3 regions of the Bradyrhizobium guangxiense genome follow, and region 3 is predicted to be linked to each of the others. Evidence: predicted binding sites of a transcription regulator. Region 3 holds the regulator's gene; each other region holds the start of a gene.
What was found. The regulator LexA, encoded in region 3, represses DNA repair genes until DNA is damaged. The targets are predictions, from matches to a motif close to TGTTCNNNNTGTGTTCNG.
Positions count from the first base shown of each region.

Region 1: the regulator LexA is predicted to act here: its motif matches at 2,367-2,384, upstream of X268_RS03285 (ribonuclease T2 family protein).
Region 2: the regulator LexA is predicted to act here: its motif matches at 1,695-1,712, upstream of X268_RS16060 (single-stranded DNA-binding protein).

Region 1 is NZ_CP022219.1:683,675-688,205, forward strand. It holds gene X268_RS03270 (outer membrane protein) at 1-14, shown strand, start outside; gene X268_RS03275 (cold-shock protein) at 127-342, opposite strand; gene X268_RS03280 (23S rRNA (adenine(2030)-N(6))-methyltransferase RlmJ) at 608-1,468, opposite strand; gene X268_RS03285 (ribonuclease T2 family protein) at 1,617-2,321, opposite strand; gene X268_RS03290 (hypothetical protein) at 2,440-2,901, opposite strand; gene X268_RS03295 (hypothetical protein) at 3,087-3,386, shown strand; gene X268_RS03300 (DUF3617 domain-containing protein) at 3,429-3,959, shown strand; gene X268_RS03305 (ATP-binding protein) at 4,018-4,531, opposite strand, start outside.
Region 2 is NZ_CP022219.1:3,390,058-3,394,588, forward strand. It holds gene gyrA (DNA gyrase subunit A) at 1-686, opposite strand, end outside; gene X268_RS16060 (single-stranded DNA-binding protein) at 1,043-1,540, opposite strand; gene X268_RS16065 (outer membrane protein) at 1,987-2,736, shown strand; gene X268_RS16070 (outer membrane protein) at 2,965-3,654, shown strand; gene uvrA (excinuclease ABC subunit UvrA) at 3,932-4,531, shown strand, end outside.
Region 3 is NZ_CP022219.1:3,501,007-3,505,537, reverse strand. It holds gene X268_RS16600 (ComEC/Rec2 family competence protein) at 1-292, shown strand, start outside; gene X268_RS16595 (hypothetical protein) at 416-850, opposite strand; gene lexA (transcriptional repressor LexA) at 1,412-2,113, opposite strand; gene X268_RS16585 (molybdopterin molybdotransferase MoeA) at 2,290-3,501, opposite strand; gene X268_RS16580 (hypothetical protein) at 3,719-3,925, opposite strand; gene X268_RS16575 (HAD family hydrolase) at 4,095-4,531, opposite strand, start outside.

The DNA of each region.
Region 1 (4,531 bases), 2.8 Mb from region 3:
ACTATCACTTCTGATAGCTGAAGAAGAAAATACCGGACCACAACCTCCCGGCCGCTCGCGGCCGGGATTTTTTTGCCAAGTATCTTTTGCGCCGAGTATTGCGCCGAATGTTTTGCGTCAGGCCCGCTAGGAGAGGATGACCAGGTTAACCGCCTTCGGTCCCTTCCCCTTCTTGTCCGGCTCGACTTCGAAAGTAATGCGCTGCCCTTCCGCGAGGTCCTTCAGTCCGGCCCGCTCCACAGCAGTAATGTGCACGAACACGTCGCGGCCGCCGTCGTCAGGCTTGATGAAACCGTAGCCGCGTTCGCCGTTGAAAAACTTAACCGTTCCCGTCATGGCCATCGGGAAACTCCCCCTCATTGCTCCTCCGCCGCGACGCAGACTCACGTCGCGACATGACCGGACGTTACGAAGCCCGGGAGCTGGCCATCCTTGGGCGGACCGCTGGCGGTCCGGCCGGATCTTTCTTAGGCCTTCACTCCGCCGCAACCATTCGCGGAAGCGGAACGTAAAGCCAGTCACGAAACCAGCATAATACGGTTCTCTGCAGATTGACTACCGCTCCTGCATATTTTTCCCAAGAATGCCGGAGTGTTACGGCCTCTCTTCAGGGCTTGGGGACCTCCAATCGGAATCTGGCAGCGCCACCCTGGCCGAGCGGTATTTCCAGCTCAGGCAGGATCGTCTTGAGCTCGCCCTGCAGCGTGTAGGGCGGATTGACGATCAGGAGCCCGGTCGAGGCGAGGGCCCCGCCGTCGAGCTGGGGCGCGACGCTGAACTCGAGGCGCAGACATTTTCCGGGTGGTTTTGCTGCAGCTGCGAGCCGGGCGACCGTTTGGGCCAGCGTATCGGTGGCACGCCGGTTCTTGGCCGGATACCAGATGACATAGATACCGGTGGGCCATTTGGCGAAGGCGGTGGAGAAGGCCTCGCTCAGCCGCTCGAACTCGTCCTTGGCCTCGAACGGCGGATCGATCAGCACGAGGCCGCGCCGCTCTTTTGGCGGCACGAAGGCCGGCAGCGCCACCCAGCCGTCGATATCGACCACGCGGGCCTGTTCGTCGCGGCGCAGCACGTCGATCAGGGCCTTTCGCGCCTTCGGCTCGAGCTCGCAGGCGACGAGCCGGTCCTGCGGCCGCAGCAGGCCGCGCGCGATCAACGGCGAGCCCGGATAGGCCCTGAGCTCGCCCTTCGGATTGAAGGCGCGGACGATGTCGAGATAGGGCTTGGTCAGCGCCGCGCTCTCGTTCGACAGGCGCGCTTGCATCAGCCGCGCGATGCCCGTCAGCCATTCGCCGCTCCGGCGCGCTTCGTCGCTGTCGAGGTCGTAGAGGCCGGCCCCGGCATGGGTGTCGATGACGCGGAACGCCCCAGGCTTCTCCTGCAGATAGGTGATGATGCGCGCCAGCACGATGTGCTTGATGACATCGGCGAAGTTGCCGGCGTGGAAAGCGTGGCGGTAGTTCATGGCGGAGAGTTACGACATCGCGCGATGAAAGTAACTCCCGTCATTCCCGGGCGGTGCGCAGCACCGAGCCCGGAATCCATTGGTCGGCATTGCTTGTGGCGATGGATTTGTGGGTTCGCGCTTTCCGCGCGCCCTGGAATGACGAACGCTAACCGCCCCTGATCGGCGGCATGGTCACCTGATCGCGGCGGCAGGCGCGGCGTTCGATCTCGTCGCAGGCGCGGAATTGCAGGTCCTTGCTGAGGCAGATGCGGACCTCGGAGAGCCTGGTCCGGTTGCAGGTGACCGAGACGGCGGTGCTGCTCAGCCCCGGATTGGCCTTGATGAAGGCTTCCTCGACCTCGGCCGGCGCCACCGTCTTAGTCTGCGACAAATCGAGATATTCGGCCGGTATCTTGATCGCCGCGCGCGCTTTGCGGATCGTCTCGAAATAGCTGCGATCGGTCAGCCCAGCGCAGGTGCCGTGCTTGTCCCACTCGTTGAAGATCAGCCCCGGCGCCGGCATCAGATCAAGCATCGAGGAGACGATGCTGCGGTTCAGCCGCGGTGCGGGCCGCTGGCAATATTCCGGGAAGCCGTTCTCATATTGCGGCCACAGCCCATGCACCACGAAGGCATAGGGCCGTCCGCCGCACTGGATCTGGGAGCGGCCGCCGCGCTCGGCCGCCTCCTCGCAAAACGAGGGCGACCACGACAGCGACAGCACATAGAAATCGAACTCGCCGGGCGTGTTCTGCCGCTTGTCCTGCGCCTTCGCGTCGCCGGCGAACGAGGCCAGGCCCGCGGCCAGGATCAGGGAAAGGGCCAGCGAGATCACCAGGCGAGAAAACGAATGCAATCTGGAATGAAACATGGCGACGCCTCTCAACTAGACTGTGCAGGAAGCCTAGCAGGCGACAAGAACATTTCAAGAACAAAATTCAGGCGTCGGCCATTTGGCCGCTGACCGACCCCGAATCAGGCTCTTCGAGTCAGGGCTTGGCGGCGCGGCAGGCCGGATTGTAGGCCCAGTTGCGGTCGAGCCCGACCACGCACCATTCGACGCCGTTGCCATAACTGGCAAACCCGCCATCCTCGATGATCGAGAAGTGCACCTTGCGCACCTTGCCGTCAGTCAGCATGGCCTCGCCGGTGCAATAGCGGCGCGGAATGTTGTCGGACTGCCAGGGCCGGAACGCGGTCTCGCGGACGGCCGAGAAGCCGGTGATCTTCAACGAGGAATTCCAGAACGTGTATTCCTTTTCGGCGAACTCGTGCACGATCCTCGGCAGAGCCCAGTCGCAATTGGCGACGTTGCCGTCATAACGCGGTCCGCTCAGCCAGAAATTCAGCTCGAGCGGATTGGCCGCCTTGGCCTCGCCGAGCGACAATGCTCCGAACATGAGGCCGAGTAGGGCGGCGAAGCGGAGCGATTTCGGGGAGGGGGCGCGCATGGTCAATCCGGACAGCTAAGGTCTTGCGAAGGTTGGACGGTGCCGCGAAGGCCGGGGGAGGTCAAGTGCAGCGCGGCAACACTTCGCCAGGAGTTGACCACAACGTCACAGCCGGCAGGATTTCCGTTCTTTTCACGGCGATCACCGCACCGTAAACTGGCGGCCAGCCAATTGGAGTGACGGGAATGCGAATCATTGCGGCCGCGGGTCTTCTCGCCAGCCTGGTTGTCTCGGGTATGACGGCGAGCCAGTCGGCGCGCGCCGACATCGTGCCGCCGTTCAAAGGCAATGACACTGGCGGTATCATCGCCTATTCGATGGCCACCCAGGTCGACGCACGCCAGGTCGCGGTCGACCACTGCGCGCGCTATGGCAAGGTGGTCAAATTCCTCGGCGTACAGGCCTATGAGGGCGGCTACATCTCGTTCTCCTGCCGCTGGGTGCCTTATGGCGCCGCCGATCAGCCGATCCGCACGCTTTACTGAGGCGTTGCCGTAACGCCGCGATCTCTGCCGGGAGCTTCTCGCATGACGCGCAAACTCGCTTTGCTCGGCTCGATGCTTTGCCTCGTGGTGTCGGCGGGCGGCGCTAGCGCCGACGATCTGCCGGTGCGCAAGGCCGGTCTTTGGGAGATGAAGCTGGTCACATCAGGCTCGCCCGTGCCCGAGATGACCATGCAGCACTGCACCGACGAGACCGTCGACAAGGAGATGAGCAACAACGTCTCCCCGATGGCGAAGCAGATCTGCGCCAAGCAGGAAATCAAGAAGACGGCGACCGGCTATGTCAGCGATTCCGAGTGCAGCGTCGCCGGCGTGAACACGACGTCGCATGCCGAGATCACGGGCGATTTCAACTCGGCCTACACGGTGAAGACCTCCTCGCACGCACAAGGCGGCGTCGCTGGCGCTGCGGGGCGCGATACCAATATGACGCTGCAAGCCAAATGGCTTGGCGCCTGCAAGCCGGACCAGAAGCCTGGCGACATCGTAATGCCCGGCGGCTTCAAGATGAATGTGCGCGACATGGACAAGCTGAAGGCGCTCTTGCCGAAGTAGGGGCGAATGCCGGTGTGCTCCCTCGCTCCGTCTTACGGAGAGAGGTGAACTAAGCGACCTACACCGGAATCCGCACGCTCGCCCTCAATCCCCCCATCGGGCTGTCACCCAGCGTGATGTCGCCGCCATGCGAGCGGGCGATGTCGCGGGCGATGGCAAGGCCGAGGCCGGTGCCGCCTTCGTCCTGGTTGCGGGCGTTGTCCAGCCGCAGGAACGGCTTTAACACCTCTTCGCGCAAATGCGTGGGAATGCCGGGGCCGTCGTCGTCGACCGTCACGGTCAAATAACGGTGATCGCGCTGGCCGCTGATGGCGATGCTCTTGCCGTAGCGCGCCGCGTTGGTGACGAGGTTGGCCAGGCAGCGCTTGAACGAGGCCGGCTTCACCGTCACCACGGGCAGGCCGTGGAAGGCAACGGTCGCGGTGTGGCCATGGCGCTCGGCGTCGCTGCGCAGCTCCTCGAGCGCCTGTGCCATGTCGGTCGGCTGCGACTGCTCGCCGGAATCGCCGCGCGCGAAGGCAAGGTAATCCTCCAGCATCATCGACATCTCGTCGACGTCCTTGCGCATCCCG
Region 2 (4,531 bases), 110 kb from region 3:
GTCGGGAAATCCGGGCCCGGGATGATGCTGTTGAGCTCGTCGATCGTCAGCGATGGATTGTCGATCAGCGCCACGCAGGCGTCGATCACCTCGCCGAGATTGTGCGGCGGGATGTTGGTGGCCATGCCGACGGCGATGCCGCCGGCGCCGTTCACCAGCAGGTTCGGGAACCGCGCCGGCAGAACCACGGGCTCCCGCTCGGAGCCGTCGTAATTGTCCTGGAAATCGACCGTGTCGTCGTCGATGTCCTCGAGCAGCTTCAGCGCGATCTTGGTGAGGCGGGACTCGGTGTAGCGCATCGCCGCCGCCGGATCGCCGTCGACCGAGCCGAAATTGCCCTGTCCGTCGATCAGGGGCGCGCGCATCGAGAAGTCCTGCGCCATGCGCACCAAGGCGTCGTAGATCGCCTGGTCGCCATGGGGGTGGTACTTACCCATGACCTCACCGACGGCACCGGCGGACTTCTTGTGCTTCTTGTCCGGGGTGTCGCCGCGATTGTTCATCGCGAACAGGATGCGGCGGTGCACCGGCTTCAACCCGTCGCGCGCATCGGGCAGCGCACGCGACACGATCACGCTCATGGCGTAGTCGAGATAGGACTTCTTCATCTCCTCGTAGATGGAGACGGGGCGAATGTCCGAGGGTTGCGCCGGCTGGTCGCCGGGCTTGTTGTCGTCGTCAGCCAAGGGGGAATCCGGTGAGTTTTTGTCTGGGAATCATATAGCGCATCGGAGGTCGGATAACCCCCCTTGCAGCCCGCCGTAAAGCGCTTTTTCCGCTTATTTTTCCAACTACTTACGGCCTCGGAGCCGGTGCCTGGAACGGCCCGGGAAACAGCCCCTGCGGAACGTCAATTACGCGTCCAGCGACCGCGCCGCAAACCCACCCCGGCCGGCCAACCGGCCCGGCCTAAGCCGACCTCATCCCAAACGTGAAGCGGGCCCGGAATCCCGAGCCCGCCCCGTCGATTAGTAAGATCTGCTGACACAAAATGAGAGCTCTGGCCAAACCTGCCGCCGCTCCCGCGTTGTGCTCCACCCGCTCAGAACGGGATGTCGTCGTCCATGTCGCTGTTGCGGCCACCGCCGCCGGCGGCCACGGGGCGGCGCGGCGCGCTGCTGATGGGACCTGAGGAGCCGAAATCGCCACCCGGCTCGTCGCCGAAGCTGCCACCGCCTCCGCCGCCGCCGCGGCCGTCGAGCATCGTCAGGGTCGAGTTGAAGCCCTGGAGTACGACCTCGGTCGAATACTTCTCGACGCCGCTCTGGTCGGTCCATTTGCGGGTCTGGAGCGCGCCCTCGATGTAAACCTTTGCGCCCTTCTTCAAATACTGCTCGGCGACCTTGCAGAGCCCCTCATTGAAGATCACGACGCGATGCCACTCGGTCTTCTCCTTGCGCTCGCCGGTATTCTTGTCGCGCCAGGTCTCCGAGGTGGCGATGCTCAAATTCGCAATCGGCCGCCCGTCCTGGGTGCGGCGGATTTCAGGATCCTTGCCCAGATTTCCAACCAGAATGACCTTGTTGACGCTTCCCGCCATCGCCGCTCTCCACTCCGAATGCCACTGAATCTGAAAGGCCGAGCGCGCTGCCCGCGCTCCTCTGCCCCCTGCTGAGGCGACCTATACGCTTGCCGGGACCGCTCAGCCCGCCACCGCCAAAGGTTATCCCCACATATAGCATCGACGTCGGATCTGTTCCAGATTTGTTCCCACGAGCTTCAGCACAAAATGCGGAGACGGGAATGGCTTAAAATTGCGTCGCGATGGCCGTGGGAATGGAACCAAACCGGGTTCCCGTGAACCACAAAAACCACTTAACATTCATTAAGTTAAGAGCGGTCGGATTGGCCCGGACTGTTGCGCATCGGGCACGGACTCGGCCACCGCGCCGGGCTATCGTTGCCTCGATTTGATGCAAATGGGCCTTGCGCCTGAATAGTCCGCCTCGGGGAACTCGATAGGCGGATACGACTGGGGAGATTGCAATGAAGAAAATTCTGTTCGGCCTCGCTGGCGCAGCTGCGCTGACCATCTCGGCTCCGGCCGGTGCTGCCGATCTCGCAGCCCGTCCCTATACCAAGGCGCCGGTCGCGCCCCCCGCTCCGATCTACACCTGGACCGGCTTCTACGTCGGTGTGCAGGGCGGCGGCGGCTGGGGTCGCAGCAACGAGACCTTCTTCGGCGCTCCGAATACGGCGATCTTCGCTGGATCCCAGAACTATGACATCACCGGCGGCTTCGTCGGCGGCGTGTTCGGCTACAACTGGCAGTCGGGTCCGGTCGTGTTCGGCCTCGAAGGCGATTATCACTGGGCTGACATCAGCGGCCGTTCGGCCGAGATCAATGCCGGCGTTGGCGACACCTACTTCACGAAGATTCGCGGCTTCGGCGACATCAAGGGCCGCCTCGGCTATTCGACCGGTCCGGCGCTCTTGTTCGTCAGCGGCGGTGCCGCGGTCGGCGACATCCAGCATCGCTATGACGGCGTCCCCGGAAACGTCTTCGTCCGGAACGACTGGCGTTGGGGTTGGACCGTCGGCGCCGGCGCGGAATACATGTTCGCGCCGAACTGGTCCGCCAAGGTCGAGTACAACTATATCGACTTCGGCAAGAGCACGATTCAGTACAGCGCCGTCCCGACCAACCGCTCAGAGTGGAAAGACACCGTCCACACCGTCAAGGCGGGCATAAACTATCACTTCAACTGGGGCCTGCCGGGCGCCACGCGATACTGATATCCGTCTGATATCATCGAGACTGAAGGCCGGCCCCGCGCCGGCCTTTGTCGTTGGTGGCTCGCCGGATGGGTGAGTCACGCTCACGTTTTAGGCGACCGTGTGGCTTTTGAGAGACACAACTTGCAGCTTTGGTGGTGTAAGCACGGCACCAGTTGGGCCGATGAGTCCGCTCCCTTCCGGTCACGGAAGGCAACAACAGAAACTGGGACTGGGATTAAGTTGAAAATGAAGAAGGTTTTGTTGGCTTCGGCCTGTTTGTTTGCTCTGGCAGCCCCCGCTTCGGCTGCTGATCTCGCGGCTCGCCCCTACACCAAGGCGCCCGTCGCTCCGGTTGCGGCCGTCTACAACTGGACCGGTTTCTATCTCGGTATCGTCGGTGGCGGCGCTTGGGAAGACGCTTCCGGCGACCCGAAGATGAAGGGTGGCTTCGTCGGCGGCACCGCCGGCTACAACTGGCAGACCGGCAACGTCGTGTTCGGCGTCGAGGCCGATGGCGCCTGGGCTGACGTCAGCGCTTCGGCCGCTGGTACGGTTTTCGTCCCCGGCATCGGTGGCATCCCCGCTTCGGTGAGTTCCAAGACCGACGCGATGGGCACCGTGCGCGGCCGCATCGGCTGGGCCGTCAACAACGTGCTGTTCTACGGCACCGGTGGTTACGCCTGGATCGACAACAAGATCACCGCCACGCTGGGTGGCCTCTCGGTCTCCGACAGCAAGTTCCACTCCGGCTGGACTGTCGGTGCGGGCGTCGAGGCGTTCTTCGCGCCGAACTGGTCGGTCAAGGGCGAGTATCTCTATCGCAGCCTCGGCGGCGAGACCTACTTCGGTGCCGTTCCCACCGGCACGCTCAACCTCCACACCGTGCAGGTCGGCGTGAACTATCACTTCGGTGGCCCGATCGTCGCCAAGTACTAAGCTCTAGTCCAACGCTATCCGCGTTACGAAAGGCCGGCCTCGCGCCGGCCTTTCTGTTTTTTCGGCACGCTCCAGAGCAGCTCCGCGTCCTCCTGCTGCCATGTGCCGCCAGCGCGCCAACATTCGGTTGACGATTCGCAACTCCCTCTGGAAATCCGCTTCCGTTCTTCCTACGTTCGCTGCCATACCCATCGGCGCCGACCCCGGTTCCGGGCGCAGCGCGCCTCTTTTTCCAGGCGCGGTCGCGCACCCATGGGCTTCCTTGAGGGCAACTCGGATGGATGAAGTGATCAAGGCGAAGCGCCAACAACAGAACGCGGGCTCGAGCCTGCGCGCAATTACGATCCGTGGCGCGCGCGAGCACAACCTCAAGAACATCGACGTCGAGATTCCCCGCGACAAGCTGGTGGTGTTCACCGGCCTGTCAGGCTCCGGCAAATCCTCGCTCGCCTTCGACACGATCTACGCCGAGGGCCAGCGCCGCTACGTTGAGTCGCTCTCGGCCTATGCGCGTCAGTTCCTGGAGATGATGCAGAAGCCGGATGTCGACCAGATTGACGGCCTGTCGCCGGCGATCTCGATCGAGCAGAAGACGACCTCGAAGAACCCGCGCTCGACCGTCGGCACCGTCACCGAGATCTACGATTACATGCGCCTGCTCTGGGCCCGCGTCGGCGTGCCCTATTCGCCCGCCACGGGCCTGCCGATCGAGAGTCAGACCGTCTCGCAGATGGTCGACCGCGTGCTGGCACTGCCCGAGGGCACCCGTCTTTATCTGCTTGCGCCCGTGGTGCGCGGCCGCAAGGGCGAGTACCGCAAGGAGCTCGCCGAATGGCTCAAGAAGGGCTTTCAGCGCGTCAAGATCGACGGCACCTTC
Region 3 (4,531 bases):
GTTGGCGGACGATTGCAGCCGCGCCGCCTTGGTGGTGACGTCACGGCCCGCGCCGCCCGATTGCGCGGCGATGGTGGTGGATCGGCAGCGGCTGGTTCGCCAGGGCGCGCTGGCGCTCACGCCGCGTGGTGACGGATTTTCCGTCCAGGCGGTGAGGGCGAGAGGCACCAACCGCCCGTGGTTGCCGGCCGGTGCCGGCGAAGGCGAGTTCGACGGCAGTCTTGCGCCGAGGACGGCTCCCCGCAACCGCGACGCAACGCCAACGGAGACCGACTTGCAGGCCGACGATTGAGGATGGAGGGGAGGGGAAAGGGGGACGGTCCGATGGGATTCCGTGAGACGCAAGCCATACCATCTCGCCGGCCTCGGCCGGCGACGGCATTTCCTTAGCCTCGACCTTGCGGCCGGGGCGGCGTCAGCCGATCGGCAGACGCGTGACCGGCGGCCGGCTGTCGGCGATGCTCTGCGGCTTGTGCTCGCGCTCGCCGACCGGCTGGGTCACCGGCAGCTGCAGCACGGTCGCACGCTGGCCTTCGACGAGCTGCGTCACCAGCACGTATTTGCCGTCAGGGAATTCGATCGCGTCGTGATGGCGGTCGGGAATGTGCGGATCGATCTTGCCGAACTTGCCGACGCGGGAATTGACGGTGCGCGTCCAGATCCAGCGGTTGTCGTAACGGACGTTGTCGGCGAAGGCGAGCTCCGTTCCTGGAAGCAGGCAGACCGCAACGGAGAGATCGGCTTCGGAGGCGAAGCCGCGTGTCGAGGTGCCGCGGAACGTGGTCGTGACGATCGTCTCGCCGACTTCCGCGGGGCGCGTCGCGACGGCATGCAGGCTATAGTCACACATCGGGTGCTCCTCATGCGAAGAAAGCGACCCGCACCTCTCTTGGAGGCACAGGCCTCTGTCAGAGTAAGGACGCAAAGCTCTGCTTGGTTGAAGGCGAATCTGCGGCTGTGATCTGCGCGCCGCGATCACATTAACTTTCCCGGATTCGCTAGGAACAAAGCCCGCTGCCGCGCATTTGGCCGGCACGTGTCAACGGCTGGCAAACGCGACGCCTGCATCGCCAGCACGATTGCGGTGCTGCGCAATTGCATTGCGCCGGGCGTTGCAGACATGACGATGCGGTTGCGCGGCAACCGCCTGCCGGTGGTGCGACCAGCGGCGGTCACAGCGGCACTCAAGCGATACGCACTTGCCTGTCCCCTCCAACGCGGAGGCCGTGACGCGATGCTGTCTCGTGCGATCCGCTGAGGACGTGGCCGTGGAGGAGGGGCCGGATAATCTGTGCAGAACCAGAAAGACTATCCAGCCGGAGCGGACATCCGTCCGCTCCAATATCTGATCGGCGTACCGATCGAAGGCGCGCAAGGCGCCGGATGTTCCTGTACCGAGTGCGTCCGCAAATCAGTACTTCCGGTAAAGTCCGATCAGCTTGCCCTGAATCTTCACGCGGTTCGGCGGCAGGATGCGTACTTCATAAGCGGCATTGGCGGGCTCGAGGGCGATTGAGGCGCCGCGGCGGCGGAAGCGCTTGAGCGTGGCCTCCTCGTCATCGATCAGCGCCACAACGATGTCGCCGGTGTCGGCGCTCTCGTTGCGCTGGATCAGCGCCATGTCACCGTCGAGGATACCGGCCTCGACCATGGAATCGCCGCGCACTTCGAGTGCGTAATGCTCGCCCGAGCCGAGCATGTCAGGCGGCACGCTGATGGTGTGGCTTCGGGTCTGTAGCGCCTCGATCGGCGTGCCGGCCGCGATGCGGCCCATCACTGGCACCGCCACGGGCCGCTCGCCCTCGTCAGCGGGCGGGCTGGTGCTCGCGCGCACCTTGCCGAGATTGCCTTCGATGACGCTTGGCGTGAAGCCGCGTCGGTTGCCGGCGGCCGCCTGGAGCTCCGGCAGCTTGATCACTTCGATGGCGCGGGCGCGGTTGGGCAGGCGGCGGATGAAGCCGCGCTCCTCGAGTGCGGTGATCAGGCGGTGGATGCCTGACTTCGAGCGCAGGTCGAGCGCATCCTTCATCTCGTCGAAGGAGGGCGGCACGCCGCTTTCCTTCAAACGTTCGCTGATGAACCGCAGAAGCTCGTATTGTTTGCGCGTTAACATCTCGACCAAAGTCCCCCGGTTGATGTCGTTCGATTCCGAGACGGTGAATTCAGCGACAGGGCGCTACATGCTCGAAACAAATCATGAACGGACACTATATGTTCGATATGTGTTCCGCAACTGCTTAATTTACCGTGAACGAAGCGAACCTCGCGGAATACGTGTGGCCGCGCGGCTCAAACCGGCAGCCGCAACACCTCGCAAGGGCTGCCGGCTTCGGCCTTCTGCGCGAAGGGTGCGCGCACGAGAAGTACCTGTGCCGCAGCGAGATTCGCAAGCAGAGAGGAGTCCTGATGGCTGACGGGAAGGGCGACTTGCGTGCCGTCGTCGCGCAGCTCCAGACGCGCGCGCAAGTAATCCTCGCGCTGGTCGTTGGCACCGAGATCGCGGCCCAGCACGGCGCGTTCGCGGCGATGATGAATCACCTCTTGGCCCGATAGGGCACGAATCAGCGGCACCATGAACAGGAACGCGCACACGTAAGACGACACGGGATTGCCGGGCAGGCCGATCACGCGCATGGCGCCGAGCCGCCCGTGCATCATCGGCTTGCCTGGCCGCATCGCGATCTTCCAGAACGCCATCGCGATGCCTTCGTCCTTGAGCGCCTGCTGGACCAGGTCGTGGTCGCCGACCGAGGCGCCGCCGGTGGTGATCAGGATGTCCGCGCCGCTGTCGCGGGCGCGGCGGATTCCGGCGGAGGTCGCCTCCAGCGTATCCGCGGCGACACCGAGGTCGATGGTCTCGGCGCCCTCGCTGCGGGCGAGCGCATGCAGTGCGTAACCGTTGGAATAGACGATCTGGCCGGGGCCGGGCGTGGTGCCGGGCATCACCAGCTCATCGCCGGTGGCGAGGATCGCGACCTTCGGACGGCGGCGGACGGGCAGGTGCGGGTGATTCATTCCAGCGGCGAGCGCGAGATCGCGCTCGGTCAGACGGGCTCCCCTGCGCAGGAGCACGTCACCCTCGCGGAAATCGACGCCGGCCGGGCGAATGTGCCGTCCGGCGATCGCGGCCTCCCTGATGGTGACCCTGTTGCCGTCCGCAACGGTGTCCTCCTGGATCACCACCGCGTCCGCGCCGTCTGGAACGACGCCGCCGGTGAAGATCCGTACGGCTTCGCCGGTGCTGACCGTCCCGGTGAACGGCCGGCCGGCCGCGACCTCGCCGATGACAGTCAGCCTGGAATCAATCATTGCCGCATCCACCGCGCGCACGGCATAGCCGTCCATCGCCGACATGGCATGCGGCGGCTGCGTGCGCCGCGCCGCGAGGTCATGGGCGAGCACGCGGTGGTAGGCTTCGTCGAGCGAAACCATCTGCTCAGGCAGCGGCTCTGCCCCCGCCAGCACCGCAGCAAGGGCGTCGGAAACCGGCATCAAGGCCACGGCGGAACTCCTGCTGAGCACATCGATAAAATGGCGGAGAGTTCTAGCCGAGTGCAGGCGCGAGGCAAAGCAGCACGCAGAATGATTTATCGTGCGTGATCTCAGTGCGGAGGAGGGAAGCTCACGTCCGCCGGGGCATGATCCGGAAGGCAAGGCAAACCGGCATGAGGATCGCCATGGCTAGAACGAGAAAAACAAGCGCCACGGCCAGCATCGGTCAACTCCCGGTCGGTCCGTCCGTACCGAGGTCGAACGCGACGTCTGGAGCTTTGGGCCCTTGATCCTTGTCGGGGAGCGGGTCGGCCTGCGATTTCAGGTCGGCCGCCTTTCTGATCAGCTTGGCGGAAAGGTCCGAATCCGAGGTGTTTCTTGCGAATTCAAGCAGGAGAGAGGCTTGCTTGGTGAGGTAGGTTTTGCCCAGCACGTCGATGAGTCCGGTGTAGAAGTCCCAACGGACTCATGAGTCCGGAGGGTGGTATTCCGTTCCCGGGAACTCTGTATAAAAATGCACAAAGTGATCAGGTTCCATATTTGCTGCAAATTTAGTTCCGGACGCGCTTCCGGCGCGGGCTTCGCGTAACGAATCTCTGGGGTCAGATACCCAACGCCTTCAATGCGTTCCCAACGTCGCGCGGCGACGTTACATGCACGGCCGTCAGGCCGCGCGCCCGCGCGCCCTCGATGTTCTCGGCGAGGTCGTCGAAGAACACGATGCGCTCGGCGGGCACGCCGATCGCGGCAACGACATGGTCGAAAGCCTCCGCATCCGGTTTGCGCAAGCCGATGCTGGACGACAGGTATAGCTCGCGGAAATGGCCGAGCAGGTCGGCATATTCCTTCGAGAAATAGTCGACATGTGGCCGGTTGGTGTTTGAAAAGGCGTAGAGCGGTATCTGCTTCGCAGCGCGCGGCAACAGCTCGGCGATGTCGGGCATCTCACCGGCGAAGATCGCGTTCCAGCCCTCCAGGAACTGCGCGTCCGAAATGCCTATTCCCAATGAAGCGCGCAGCGAGGCGAAATAATCCTCGT